Regions from separate parts of the Streptococcus suivaginalis genome, predicted to be linked through region 1. Evidence: predicted binding sites of a transcription regulator. Region 1 holds the regulator's gene; the other holds the start of a gene.

Region 1 (7,485 bases):
ATCTTGGCAACAATGGGAGCTGACCGCTTCCGATACTGATCAACCAGGACGAAAATTACGGGCAGGAAGAGGACAATCAGACTGGTTAATTTCCAATCTAACGCAAACATGGTCGAAAGCGTGGTAATGATAATAAAGAGAGCGGAGATAAAACTGGATAAAATTCCCGAAAACATCTCTGAAATGCTCTCGGTATCGTTGGTAATTCGAGAGACGATAGAACCACTAGGGGTTTGGTCAAAGTAAGCCATTCCCATCTTTTCCATTCTCCCAAAAGCATCCCGTCGAATGTCTCTGACAATGCTATAGGAAACCTTAGCAAACCAGAGATTTCCAAAATACTGGAGCAACATTTGAAGCAGGTAGAGAGCAAAGTAGGCGGCTAGAATAGCCACAGCTGTTTCAGAAATTGAAGAAGTATAGTGGTCGATAAAGAAAGAAGCCAGAAGGGGGATCAAACTACGAACAAGAGTTGTCAGCAACAAAAAGCTGAGGGCAAGGATTGTCAGCAGCCGATAGGGCTTCAGATAGGACAGGAGTCGCCAGAAAACACTGGTTTGTTTGGTCTTAGTCACGATCGCTTTTCTCACTTTCTAACTGCTGCATCATATAGGTATCGTAATACCAGCCTTTTTCATCCAATAGGTCTTGGTGACGACCTCGTTCTACGATTTTCCCGTCTTCAAGGACCAAAATCAAATCCGCATGGACAATGGCTGACAGACGGTGGGCGGTGATAATGGTCGTCTTGCCCAGCCGTTCTTGCTTAATGGTTTCAAGAATAGCATGTTCTGTCTTTGCATCCACTGCCGAGAGCGAATCATCCAAGAGTAGAATATCTGGATTGAGAATCATAGCACGAGCCATAGCCAACCGTTGCTTTTGTCCACCAGACAGGGAAATGCCCTTTTCACCAACCATGGTGTCAAATCGATCCGGCATATCCTGAATATCCTCATAGACATGGACAGCCCGAGCAGCCTGCTCCACCTGTTCTAGAGACAGATCTGGATTGCCAAAGCGGATATTTTCAGCAACGCTGGTCGCAAAAAGGAACTGGTCTTGGGGGACATAGCCCATCAACTGCCGTAGGTCAGCGAGCTTGTAGTTCTTGATATTTTCCTGATTGAGCAAGATCTGCCCCGTGGTCACATCGTATTCACGCATCAGGAGCTTGAGCAGGCTGGTCTTCCCAGAGCCTGTTGGCCCCACCAGACCGATTGTCTGTCCCTGCTCGATGCAAAAGGCAATGTCTTGCAGAACTGACAGGTTATCATAGGCAAACTCGGAAATTTCATAAACAATCTGCCCATTGCTGGGTGCAGGTAGCGGTTGGTCTGTTTCAACCACCTCTGAGGAAATAGTGAGGAGGCTCTGGATACGATTGTAGGACACGTCACCACGCTGGCTCATATTGACCAAGAAACCGATTGCCATGAGAGGCCAGACCAGGAGGTCTAAGTAGGTCATGAAGGTAACTAATTGTCCAAGACTGACCAGACCTTGCGAGATGAATCGGGAGCCGACCAGCAAGGTTAGCAGGTAGGACAGGCCGATGAAGAAGAGGACAGCAGGGTTGAATAGGGCATCGTACCGCATGGTTTTGATATTCTGCAAGAAGGCAGCTTGATTGACCGCCTGAAAGGCAGCTGTTTCTTGCTCTTGGTAGCCGAAGGATTTGGTGACTTTGATACCTGAAACAGCTTCCTGGACCTTGTTGTTGAGTTCTGAAAAGGCAGCCTGTGAAGCCTTGAAGTTTTCATGGGTTTGACGGCCTAAAAAATTAGTAGTGAGTGTCATGAAGGGTAGGGGCAGGATTGCCACCAGGGTCATCTGCCAGGAAATGCTCAAACTCATCGTAATTAAGGTAACCAAGGCTGTGACCGTTGCATCGACAAAGGACATGACACCACCACCAGCTAGTCGGGTTAAGGCATTGATATCATTGGTCGCATGGGCCATTAGGTCCCCAGTCCTGTGCTGTTGGAAAAAGGAAGGAGATAGGTGCATGAAGTGTTCAAACAGGCGAGCCCTCATGATTTTGCCCAGTTGATAGGATGTTGCTAGGATATTCATCCTCCAGACATAGCGGAGACCGTACATAGCAAAGGCTGACAAGACCAGTCCGCCGATGCCAAGAAAGAGCTGGCTATCCGTCAACTTGCCACTGGCAATCTGATCGATCAATTGCCCCATGATAAAAGCTGGGAACAAGTTGAGCACGCTGACTAGGCAAAGGGATAGAATACCAATCAGGTAGGCCTTCTTTTCCAGGAAGAAGAACCACCATAATTGCTTGATGATTTTCATAGATGTCCTTTCTGAACAAAAGAAAGGTTGGCAGCTTGTTACCACCAACATTAGTAAAATTCCTTGACACTAGTGTATCATAGACTGGTAGAAATAGAAAGTTTGTTACTTCAAACAGTAGTCAAACATGGCTGTGACTTGCAAGAAGAACAAGTAAACGATAAATACGTATAATAGGGGTAGAAACTAGACGATTTCTACCTTTTTCTGCATATTTATGATAAAATAAATGAAAATTTAGAAGAGGTGTTCAGATGAAAGCTATTGTTACAGTTGTCGGTAAGGACAAGTCAGGAATTGTTGCTGGTGTTGCGACTAAGATTGCGGAGTTGGGACTCAATATTGATGACATTTCCCAGACTGTTTTGGATGAGTATTTTACCATGATGGCGGTGGTGTCATCAGATGAGAAGAAAGATTTCACGCAACTTCGTGCGGAATTGGATGCCTTTGGTCAAAATTTGAACGTGAAAATCAACATTCAAAGTGCGGCGATTTTTGATGCCATGCACAACTTGTAAGGAGAGCGGTCATGGATATTAGACAGGTTAGAGAAACCATTGAGATGATCGAGGAGCAACACTTCGATATTCGGACCATTACCATGGGGATTTCCCTTTTGGACTGTATCGATTCGGATATTGATAAGGCTGCTGAGAAAGTTTACACCAAAATTGTGACCAAGGCTAAGAACTTGGTAGCGGTCGGTGATGAGATTGCGGCGGAATTAGGAATTCCCATTGTCAACAAGCGGGTGTCGGTAACGCCTATTGCTTTGATTGGTGCGGCGACAGATGCCACGGATTATCTTCCCTTAGCTCATGCCTTGGACAAGGCGGCTCATGAGATCGGCATCGATTTTATCGGAGGTTTTTCAGCTCTAGTTCAAAAGGGTTACCAAAAAGGTGATGAAATCCTTATCAACTCTATACCGCAGGCATTGGCCCAAACAACCAAAGTCTGCTCGTCGGTCAATATCGGCTCGACCAAGACGGGTATCAATATGACAGCTGTGCGGGACATGGGGCGGATCATCAAGGAGACGGCGGAAGCTTCTGACATGGGGGCGGCTAAACTTGTAGTCTTTGCCAATGCGGTCGAGGACAATCCCTTTATGGCGGGTGCCTTCCATGGTGTCGGTGAGGCGGATGTGGTCATCAACGTCGGCGTATCTGGACCTGGTGTGGTCAAGCGTGCCCTTGAAAAAGTACGTGGTGAGAGCTTTGATGTGGTGGCGGAAACGGTTAAGAAGACCGCCTTCAAGATTACTCGTATCGGTCAGTTGGTCGGCAATATGGCCAGTGAACGCCTGGGTGTCAAGTTCGGTATCGTGGACCTGTCCCTTGCTCCAACGCCAGCCGTTGGCGATTCAGTAGCACGGGTTTTGGAGGAAATGGGCTTAGAAACCGTTGGTACGCACGGAACGACTGCTGCCCTTGCTCTGCTCAATGACGCAGTCAAAAAGGGTGGAGTCATGGCCTGCAACCAGGTCGGTGGCTTGTCAGGTGCCTTTATCCCTGTGTCTGAGGACGAGGGCATGATTGCGGCGGTGCAAAATGGCTCGCTTAACCTTGAAAAATTGGAAGCCATGACGGCCATCTGTTCTGTTGGTTTGGACATGATTGCCATTCCAGAAACAACGCCTGCTGAAACCATTGCAGCTATGATTGCGGATGAGGCAGCGATTGGGGTTATCAACCAGAAAACGACTGCGGTCCGCATTATTCCACTTGGAAAAGAAGGGGATATGATTGAATTCGGCGGACTTTTGGGAACAGCTCCTGTCATGAAGGTCAATCAGGCTTCGTCTGTGGACTTTATCAACCGTGGTGGACAAATTCCAGCACCGATTCATAGCTTTAAGAACTAAAAAACGTAAACCGATTGCGACAAGCAGTCGGTTTTTTGCTATACTTAATAGTAAGAAAAGACAAGGAGAACACTATGGCAGATGTAAGATTATATATTTCTCGACATGGGAAAACCATGTTTAATACCATCGGGCGCGTGCAGGGCTGGTGTGATACACCGCTGACCAAGGCTGGTGAGGAAGGGATTCGTGAATTGGGCTTGGGGCTCAAGGATGCGGGCATTGATTTTAAACTAGCCGTATCCAGTGACCTGGGGCGGACCGTTCAGACCATGACCATCGCCCAGCGTGAGTTGGGAATTTTAGGAAAAATCCCATATTACCAAGACAAGCGTATCCGTGAATGGTGCTTTGGTAGTTTCGAAGGTATGTATGATGCCGAGCTTTTCCAAGGTGTCCTGCCTCGTTTGAAAGGGACAGTTGATGCGACAGGCATGTCCTTTGCGGAAATCGCAGCAGGTATCCAAGAAGCAGACACCGCTGGCTGGGCGGAATCATGGGAAGTTTTGAGCAATCGTATCCTGACAGGGTTTGAGGCTATCGCCCAAGACTTGGAAAAGCAGGGCGGCGGCAATGCCCTTGTGGTCAGTCATGGTATGACCATTGCAACCCTAGCCCATCTGTTGGAGCCAGAGCGTGGAGCCAATGTCTTCCTGGATAACGGCTCAATTACCGTCCTCAAATACGAAAATGGCAAGCTTTTAATTGAAGCAGTTGGGGATTTGTCCTACCGCAAACGTGGGGCAGAATTGATTGCTCAAGGGGAATAAGATATAAAATCAGGGAGTTTTCTCTGATTTTTTTCTTGGCAATCTACCATTCTAGGTCCTCAGACTGATTTTTAGCACTCTAGGTAAAAGAGTGCTAATTTTTTGTCTTTTTCTCTTGACAATCCATTTTTTCGGCGTATAATGGGAGTATAAAGTTTAGCACTCATCGTTATAGAGTGCTAAAAATATAAAAATCAACACTGTTCATGAAAGGAGCGGAGATGATTACCCAACGTCAAAATGATATTTTGAATCTGATTGTTGAATTGTTTACGCGCCATCATGAGCCAGTTGGTTCTAAGGCCTTGCAGGAGATGATTGCTTCTAGTTCGGCTACCATTCGCAATGATATGGCTAAGCTAGAGCAGTTGGGCTTGCTAGAAAAGGCTCACACGTCAAGTGGTCGAATGCCCAGTCGGGCTGGTTTTCAATACTTTGTCAACCACTCGCTCAACTTGGAACACATCAATGAAGAAGATGTTTATCAGGTGGTCAAGGCCTTCGACTTTGAAGCCTTCAAGCTGGAAGATATCTTGGAGCGGGCAAGTCAGGTCTTGGCAGATTTGACAGGCTACACTTCGGTCATCTTAGATGTGGAGCCGACCAGTCAGCAGTTGACTTCCTTTGACATCGTGCAGCTCAGTAGCCACGATGCTCTGGCAGTCTTGACCTTGGACCAGTCCAAACCTGTCACTGTTCAGTTTGCCATTCCCAAGAACTTTTTGACTAGGGACTTGGAAGTGCTCAAACGCCTGGTGGATGAACGCTTCGTTGACCAGACGGTCTTGGCAATCCACTACAAGCTGCGGACGGAGATTCCCCAGGTGGTGCAGCGTTACTTTACCACGACGGACAATGTCTTGGATCTGATGGACTACATCTTTTCCAATCTCTTCCAAGAATCAGTCTTTATCAGTGGAAAGGTTGCTTCGCTGACCTATGGCAATCTCGCCACCTATCAGCTCTTGGATAGCCCACAGCTATTAGCCCCAGAGTTGCGGCAAGGCTTGGCGCCAAACCAGCAGACCAGCATTTCTGTGGCGGAACATAGGGATCCTGCCCTAGCGGATGTGACAGTTATTCATCATCGCTTTCCAATCCCCTATCGGGGCATGGCCCAGATGAGTTTGCTTGGTCCTGTTGACATGGACTACCGTAGGCAGATGAGTTTAATCAACATCATCAGCCGCGTCCTATTTATGAAATTAACCGATTATTACCGATACTTAAGTAGTAATCATTATGAGGTAAATTAAGATGTGAGGGCGTGAAGGAAACGATTGAAAAATAGGAGATTGACGCGGTGTCATCAGACACAAGGAAATCTATCTTTTTTCTGAGTTTCTAGCCCGAACTCAATTTATTATTTGTCAAAGTAATAATAGAAAATGAAGAGGTGAACAACTTGTCAGAAGAAATCAAAAACGAAGAAATCGTAGAAGAGGTTGAAGCAACAGAAGAAGTTGTCGAAGCTCCTGAAAAATCAGAGTTGGATTTGGCAAACGAGCGTGCAGAGGAATTTGAAAACAAGTACCTCCGTGCCCACGCTGAAATGCAAAATATCCAACGCCGTGCCAACGAGGAACGCCAAACCATTCAGCGTTACCGTTCGCAAGACTTGGCCAAGAAAATCTTGCCGAGCTTGGATAACTTGGAGCGTGCCCTTCAAGTCGAAGGTCTGACAGAAGATGTCAAAAAAGGCTTAGAAATGGTACAGGAAAGCTTGATTCAAGCCCTCAAAGAAGAAGGGGTGGAAGAAGTCGCAACAGATGTCTTTGACCCAAACCTTCACATGGCCATTCAAACTGTTCCAGCCACAGGCGACTGCCCAGCAGAACACATCGCACAAGTCTTCCAAAAAGGCTACAAGTTGCATGAACGCTTGCTGAGACCGGCTATGGTAGTCGTATCAGAATAACTTAGTCTTCCAGTTTATCTTTTATTACTTCGTTAACTCGCCTTGCCGTACTCCAGTACTGTCTTCGGCTCGTTGCCTAGTACTAAAAGCAAACTGAAACACTAAGGTCGCTCTGCTATTTCCGAAAAAAGAAAACTTGACCGAAATGTCGTTAAACTACTTGAAATAAGAAAATGCGAGTTAATGACTCGCAAAATCTGCACTACTTAAGAAGAGTGTATCAAATAAAAGAAAATTAAATTTTTGAAAGGATTTGAACCCGAACGAAATGCTCGGAAAATAGATAAACCGCCTTGCATTCATCGAATGCTATGTTGGTTTCCTAATTTTCAGTCGCATTTTCGGCGTTCTTGGTATCATTATTATGTCTAAAATTATCGGTATTGACTTAGGTACAACAAACTCAGCAGTTGCAGTTCTTGAAGGAACTGAATCAAAAATCATCGCAAACCCAGAAGGAAACCGCACAACTCCGTCTGTTGTGTCTTTCAAAAATGGTGAAATCATCGTTGGTGACGCGGCAAAACGCCAAGCAGTAACCAACCCAGATACGATCATCTCTATCAAATCAAAAATGGGAACTTCTGAAAAAGTTTCAGCAAACGGCAAAGAATACA
Region 2 (7,485 bases), 150 kb from region 1:
GTGCGCCATGATACCGATATTACGAGTTTTTTCTAATGAAAATTCGCGTGCCATGAGGTTTGTTCTCCTATATTTTTAGATTTCTATTCTGATTATACCATATTTTAAGAAAAGCGAGTGGGCAAATCCCACCCGCTTAAGTTCTTACTAAATGGTGTGAAGTGGATGAGGCAAGCCTCAATCCGATTTGTGATGATTGAACGATAAGTTGGTACCATAATCTCAATTGATTTATGTAGAACTGACTTAATGTCCTCGCATCTTAATTGAACTCGGACTAAACGCTTGGCAAAAAAGATAAATCCTCCTAGAGTCCACAGACTCTTCGTCGCATTTCCTATTTTTGCTATGCGTTTTATACGTCCTCGTATCTTAATCTTACCAGCGGAAGTGTGCGAATGCGCGGTTTGCTTCTGCCATTTTGTGAGTATCTTCACGTTTCTTAACAGCTGCACCAGTGTTGTTTGCTGCATCCATGATTTCTTTCGCAAGGCGATCGATCATAGTGTGCTCACCACGGTTACGAGCGATTGTTACCAACCAACGAAGACCAAGTGTTGTACGACGCTCTGGACGAACTTCAACTGGAACTTGGTAGTTAGAACCACCAACACGACGTGCACGTACTTCAAGTACAGGCATGATGTTTTCCATTGCTGTTTCAAATACTTCAAGTGCATCGTTACCAGTTGCTTCTTTGATTTGGTCAAAAGCACCGTAAACGATTGATGCAGCAGTACCACGTTTACCGTCCAACATAACACGGTTGATCAAACGAGTTACCAATTTTGAGTTATACAATGGATCTGGCAATACTTCGCGCTTAGGCGCTTGATTTTTACGACTCATTTATATTTCCCCTTTCTTAGCCTTTTGGACGTTTAGTACCGTATTTAGAACGGCCTTGCTTACGATCGTTTACACCTGCAGTATCAAGCGCACCACGAACGATATGGTAACGTACCCCTGGAAGGTCTTTTACACGTCCACCACGAAGAAGAACAACGCTGTGCTCTTGCAAGTTGTGACCGATACCTGGGATGTAAGCAGTAACTTCGATAAGGTTGCTCAAACGTACACGAGCAAATTTACGAAGGGCTGAGTTAGGTTTTTTAGGTGTCATTGTTCCGACACGAGTTGCAACACCGCGTTTTTGTGGTGATGAAACGTTTGTTTGAACTTTTTTACGGCTGTTGTAACCAACGTTCAAAGCTGGTGATTTAGATTTTTCTACTTTAGACTTACGTGGTTTACGTACCAACTGGTTAATTGTAGGCATCTACATTCTCCTGTATATATTTTTATTTTTGGTGATAAGGCATTGGTGACAACCCCTATCTGTGTGTACTTTTGCAACATTTGTCAGCACGTCCCTGTACACTCTTGAGAGACCAAAAGTAAAAAGTACCGTCTAATATAGTACCACATCCCAAACCCATTGTCAAATAGATATGTTTGAAATTTTCAAGAAAAAAACACAGCCAATCAGCTGTGTCATTTTGCTATTTCTTAGTAACCCATACCCATTCCATCCATACCTTGTGGCATAGCTGGAGCGGCTGGTTCTGGCTTGTTGGCAACGACTGCTTCTGTCGTCAAAATCAAGCTGGCTACGGAAGCCGCATTTTGAAGAGCAGAACGAGTCACCTTAACAGGGTCGATAATTCCTGCCTCAATCATGTTGACCCACTCACCTGTCGCAGCATTAAAGCCTGTTCCAAGCTCAGAATTCTTCAATTTATCAATGATAACTGAACCTTCATAACCTGCGTTATAGGCAATCTGACGCACTGGTTCTTCCAAGGCGCGCAGGACAATATTGCGTCCTGTTTCATCATCACCGGTCAATTCAAGCTTGGCTACGCTATCAATAACATTGACAAGAGCTGTACCACCACCAGCAACGATTCCTTCTTCAACTGCGGCACGTGTTGCGTTGAGGGCATCTTCGATACGGAGTTTCATTTCTTTCAACTCAGTTTCCGTTGCGGCACCTACTTTAATCACTGCGACACCGCCAGACAATTTTGCCAAACGCTCTTGTAATTTTTCACGGTCAAATTCTGAAGTTGTTCCCTCAATTTGTGACTTGATTACGGCGACACGGTTGGCAATGGCTTCTGGATTGCCAGCACCTTCAACAATAGTTGTACCATCCTTGTCAACCACAACCTTGGCAGCTTGACCAAGGGCTTCAATAGTCGCATCTTTCAAGTCCAAACCAAGGTCTTCTGTAATCACTGTACCGCCTGTCAAGATCGCGATATCTTCCAACATAGCTTTACGACGGTCACCAAATCCTGGCGCCTTAACAGCAACAACGTTGAACGTACCACGAATCTTGTTGAGAACAAGGGTAGGAAGTGCTTCACCATCCACATCGTCAGCAATAATCAAAAGCGGACGGTTGGTCTGAAGAATGCTTTCCAAGAGTGGCAAAATGTCTTGGATATGAGAAATTTTCTTATCTGTAATCAAGATAAATGGATTTTCAAGTTCTGCCACCATTTTCTCATTATCTGTTACCATGTATTGTGACAGATAACCACGGTCGAACTGCATACCTTCAACCACATCCAATTCTGTCTCCATACCGCGAGATTCTTCAATAGTAATAACGCCGTCTGTTCCCACGCGCTCCATGGCTTCTGAAATGTACTCACCAACTTTTTCAGAACGTGAAGATACGGCTGCTACCTGAGCAATTTCAGCTTTATTGGATACAGGACTTGCTTGTGCTTTCAATGCTTCAACTGCCGTTACAACCGCAGCTTCGATACCACGACGGATACCAATTGGATTGGCACCTGCCGTTACGTTTTTCAAGCCTTCACGTACGATAGCCTGGGTCAAAACAGTTGCAGTTGTTGTACCGTCACCAGCGATATCATTGGTTTTTGACGCCACTTCGGATACCAGCTTGGCACCCATATTTTCAAAATGATCTTCCAACTCGATTTCTTTAGCAATGGTTACACCATCATTAGTAATAAGTGGTGAGCCATAAGCCTTTTCCAAAACAACATTGCGACCTTTTGGACCCAAGGTTACTTTGACTGTATCCGCCAGAATATCGACACCACGGACCATACTTTCACGCGCATCTGCTGCAAATTTGATTTCTTTTGCCATTTTCCTACCTCTTATTCTACAATTGCCAAAATGTCTGCTTCACGGATGATGTGAACGGTTTGGTCTCCGTCTTTGACTTCCAATCCTGCATGAGCATCAATCAAAACAGTATCTCCAACTGCTACCGCTGGGGCAACCAAGTCCCCATTCAAGGTACGAATCCCTTGTCCGATCGCTAGGACACTTGCTTCTTTTGTCTTTTCTTGACTTGCACCTGCTAGGACAAAGCCACCAACTGTTTGTTCTTTTTCTTTAATTTTTACGACGATACGATCGCCCAATGGTTTCAACATGGTATTACCTCCTGGTCTTTTTAGCACTCTTTACCTCCGAGTGCTAATTCACATTTCCTATTGTATCACTTGGTCAAAAATAGTCAAGAAAATTCTATTACGAATTACAAAATCCGTCTGAGGTCTGAAAACAATAAAACACCAAGCGCGCTTGGTGTTTTAAGGAGATTATGAAAATATTTAGGATTGAATAAAGTATACCCTATTTCTCCACACTCTCCATCGGTCTTGGGACTGATTTCACTTTAAAACGGCAATTCTTCCTCTTCCAAGACCAGATCAGCCAAGTCTTCACCGGCATTGTTTTCACGCATGGCACGTTGAGCGCGGCTTTCGAGCAACTGGAAGGTATTGCCCAAGATTTCCGTTACATAGTGGTTGCTGCCGTCTTTTTCATATTTACGGGTCCGCAACTCACCGTCAATAGAAATCAGACTGCCCTTGCTGCCATAGGAGACTAGTGTTTCTGCCAGTTTTCCCCAGAAAATAACATTGAGAAAATCTGCCTCACGTTCACCATTTTCTGTCTTAAATCGTCGATTAACTGCGACGGTTACACGAGTCAAATTTTTGCCGTTAGGGGTTTGAGTGAGTTCAGGTTGGGCCGTCAAACGACCGATTAAAATTGTTTTATTGTACATATTATGTCCTCCTACTTATTCTATTCGTAGGAAAATGAAAAAAAGTGGGAAAACCCACTTTCTTTTTTCTATCCCTTCCAGTGTTTGGCTGGATCAAAGGCTTCTCCGACCACTGCGGAGTCGTCCAATTCGATAATGCCACGCACTTGTGGTGCGTTTGGCAGAGCCAATTCACGTGGACTGCACATCATACCAAAGCTATCTTCACCACGCAACTTCCCTGGGAAAATCAGGCTACCGCTCGGCATCATTGCCCCTGGAAGAGCCACAATGGTTTTCAAGCCTTGGGCTGCATTTGGCGCACCTGCTACGATTTGCACTGTTTTGTCACCAACATTGACTTGACAGATATTGAGGTGGTCGCTGTCTGGATGAGGAACCAATTCCACAATCTGACCGACCACAAACTTCGGTGTCGCATCATTGACCAAGGTTTCTGCAAAACCTTCTTTTTCCAATTCGGCATTCAAGGTCGCAACTTGCTCGTCTGTCAGGAAAACCTGACCATTTCCGGCAATCTCAACCAAACTTGATGCTTCAAAAATATTCCAGGCTACTGTTTTTCCTGTTTCTTCTAGGAAAACACGCGCCACTTGACCCTTACGTTCAAACTGGATAGCCTGCCCCTTGTCTTCTGCTACGATGACCATGAGAACATCACCGACGTGTTCTCTATTATATGTAAAAATCATTTCTTTTTCATTTCTCCTTTATGCAAATAGACCGATCAAGCCTTTCCATAGATTTTCAAAAAAGGCACCGATTTTTTCTAAAATCCCTGAATCTTGTAGATTCTTATAGGCTTCTGAAATTTGTTGCTCCGCCTGTTGCTTGAACTGGTTGAGCTGGGCAGCAACCTCAGCCGAATCAATGGCAGAGGTTTCCTGATAGGCTTTGGCAAAGGTAACTAATTTTGAAACTTCATCCGCCGTGATGACATTTTCCAAACCGTTATTGGCCAAGACATCGTTAATAATAGTATTGAGGTCTGATTCGGAAGCTACCTGACCGTTGGACTGTTTATAGTCGGCAAGAGCAGTCTTGATTTCCGCTACCGCCTTATCCAAAGCTGAACTATCAAAATTGGAGTCACCTGTATGAGCCGTCGCCACTTCATTGACTGTCTCTAGCTCTTGTTGAGCTACTTCGGTTCGGGCTGTATCAACTGTTTCACCATTGGCTGCAAGAGCCTTGTAAACACCTGTCAAAGCAGACTCCCCCGTTACCTGAATCGGAGAAGCTACATCAATCAAGACATCCGTCGCACCAGCTGTGATAGCTGCATTGGCATACTGGGTCTCTGTTATCAAAGTGATATTGTTTGGAGTCTTGATATCAACCACCACACCTGTTCCCGCATCCTGTTTTTGAACCAGAACTGACGAGAACAAGGATGAGGTAGCAGCGCCAGATGTTCCCAAGTACAGGTCCATATCACTGCCTTCGACGACTTGACGGTTCACATTTTCAATCGTGGAAATTCCGAAGAGTTGATTGACTTCTGTCGCTTGAGCATCTGACAAGCCTCCCCCATAAACCAAGGTGGGCTTGCCCCATTTTTCATTGATAACATCTGTCTGGATCGCTGCCTGGGCCGCAGGTGCTAAACTTAAACCCAAACTAAGAACCAGAGGAGTTAGGAGGACTTTTCCAATCTGTGCTGATTTCATCGTTCTTTCCTTTCTCTGCGCCTTATGCTTCCAAACCTTGCAAAAATGCTATGATTTGTTCTTTGGTCTTACGGTTTTTATCCACAAAACGACCGATTTCCTTGCCATCTTTGACCACCACAAAACTTGGAATTCCTAAGATGGCCCACTCCTGAGCTAGTGGCATAAAATCATCTCGATCCAACTCGACAAAGCGATAGGCTGGAAATGTCTCTTCAATCGCCGGCAAATGCGGCTTGATGTAGTGGCAATCCCCACACCAGCTGGCTGTAAAAAGAAAGACTGTCACTTGTCCATCTTCTAATAAGGTTGCTACTTCTTGGTACTCTTTAGGGTAAATCATTTTTCCCCTCCTTCAACTTGTAGTTGGCCATGGCAATAATCAAATTGGAACTGACGCCCATCCTCCATGACCACTCCTCCTATCAAATGGTCTGGGCTGGACTTGGTTTGATCGACATAGACCGTTCCAATTGGACCCATAGCTTCAAATTGCTCCCTTACCTCTTTCAAGGCCTGGGCTTCTTTTTTATCCCTTGCTCGATTGTAAAATCTGGTCGCTGTCAACACACTAGCCAAGCTAACCACACCTGCAATCCAAGCCATACTTTTCTTTTTCATAGTAACGATTTTATCATATTTCGCCAGATTTTTCTTAAAAAGACCTTTGAAGCCTGTGACTGCTGAAAAACCGACAAGCTCCCCCTGTCTCCCAACTTTTTCAGGACAAGTTTGAAACTTCGTGTTACAATAAACAGTAGCAAGTTCAAAGGAGAAAAACGATGACATTATTTGAAAAAATCCAAGAAGTCACTGAATTACATGGACTGCCAGGTTTTGAAGGCTCTGTCCGTGACCATATCCGCCAAAAGATTACTCCTCATGTCGATCGGATTGAAACCGATGGATTGGGAGGCATTTTCGGTATCAAAGATACTAGCCTTCAAGATGCCCCACGCATCCTGGTAGCTGCCCACATGGACGAGGTCGGCTTTATGATTAGCACAATCAAGGAAGACGGGACCTTCCGCGTTGTCGAGTTAGGCGGTTGGAATCCTCTTGTTGTTTCAAGCCAGGCTTTCCACCTCCACCTGCAAGATGGTCGCGTCATCCCAGCGATTTCAGGCTCAGTTCCCCCACACCTGACCCGAACCAGCGGTGGGCCCAGTCTCCCAGCAATCGGCGATATCATCTTTGATGCTGGCTTTACTTCGAAAGAGGAAGCTTGGAATTTCGGAGTACGTCCAGGTGACCTACTTGTTCCCAAAAACCAAACCATCTTAACAGCAAATGGCAAAAATATCATTTCCAAAGCCTGGGACAACCGCTACGGTGTCTTGATGGTGACCGAACTACTGGAAAGCCTATCCGGTCAAGCATTGCCAAACCAGTTGATTGCCGGTGCCAATGTTCAAGAAGAAGTTGGCCTGCGGGGAGCCCACGCTTCTACAACTAAGTTCAATCCAGATATTTTCCTTGCTGTTGATTGCTCGCCAGCTGGAGATATTTATGGCGACCAAGGAAAAATTGGTGACGGAACGCTACTTCGTTTCTACGACCCAGGTCATATCATGTTAAAAAACATGAAAGACTTCCTCTTAACGACTGCTGAGGAGGCTGGGGTGAAATTCCAATACTACTGCGGTAAAGGTGGAACAGATGCTGGTGCAGCTCACTTGAAAAATCAAGGTGTTCCATCAACAACCATCGGTGTCTGCGCTCGCTACATCCATTCACATCAAACTCTCT

Evidence for each region. The regulator HrcA, encoded in region 1, represses chaperone genes, less so after heat shock. The targets are predictions, from matches to a motif close to TTAGCACTCNNNNNNNNNGAGTGCTAA.
Region 2: a site for HrcA is predicted at 3,446-3,472, ahead of groES (co-chaperone GroES). Genes of this name have one in related genera too.

What each region holds. Positions count from the first base shown of each region.
Region 1 is NZ_CP118733.1:261,920-269,404, forward strand. Features, by position in the region: gene PXH68_RS01295 (ABC transporter ATP-binding protein) at 1-578, opposite strand, end outside; gene PXH68_RS01300 (ABC transporter ATP-binding protein) at 568-2,310, opposite strand; gene PXH68_RS01305 (ACT domain-containing protein) at 2,565-2,831, shown strand; gene PXH68_RS01310 (PFL family protein) at 2,843-4,180, shown strand; gene PXH68_RS01315 (histidine phosphatase family protein) at 4,255-4,950, shown strand; gene hrcA (heat-inducible transcriptional repressor HrcA) at 5,172-6,206, shown strand; gene grpE (nucleotide exchange factor GrpE) at 6,356-6,868, shown strand; gene dnaK (molecular chaperone DnaK) at 7,233-7,485, shown strand, end outside.
Region 2 is NZ_CP118733.1:108,666-116,150, reverse strand. Features, by position in the region: gene fusA (elongation factor G) at 1-54, opposite strand, end outside; gene rpsG (30S ribosomal protein S7) at 379-849, opposite strand; gene rpsL (30S ribosomal protein S12) at 866-1,279, opposite strand; gene groL (chaperonin GroEL) at 1,510-3,132, opposite strand; gene groES (co-chaperone GroES) at 3,144-3,425, opposite strand; gene PXH68_RS00715 (single-stranded DNA-binding protein) at 3,671-4,066, opposite strand; gene ytpR (YtpR family tRNA-binding protein) at 4,135-4,758, opposite strand; gene PXH68_RS00705 (DUF1002 domain-containing protein) at 4,777-5,736, opposite strand; gene PXH68_RS00700 (thioredoxin family protein) at 5,759-6,079, opposite strand; gene PXH68_RS00695 (DUF4651 domain-containing protein) at 6,076-6,357, opposite strand; gene pepA (glutamyl aminopeptidase) at 6,519-7,485, shown strand, end outside.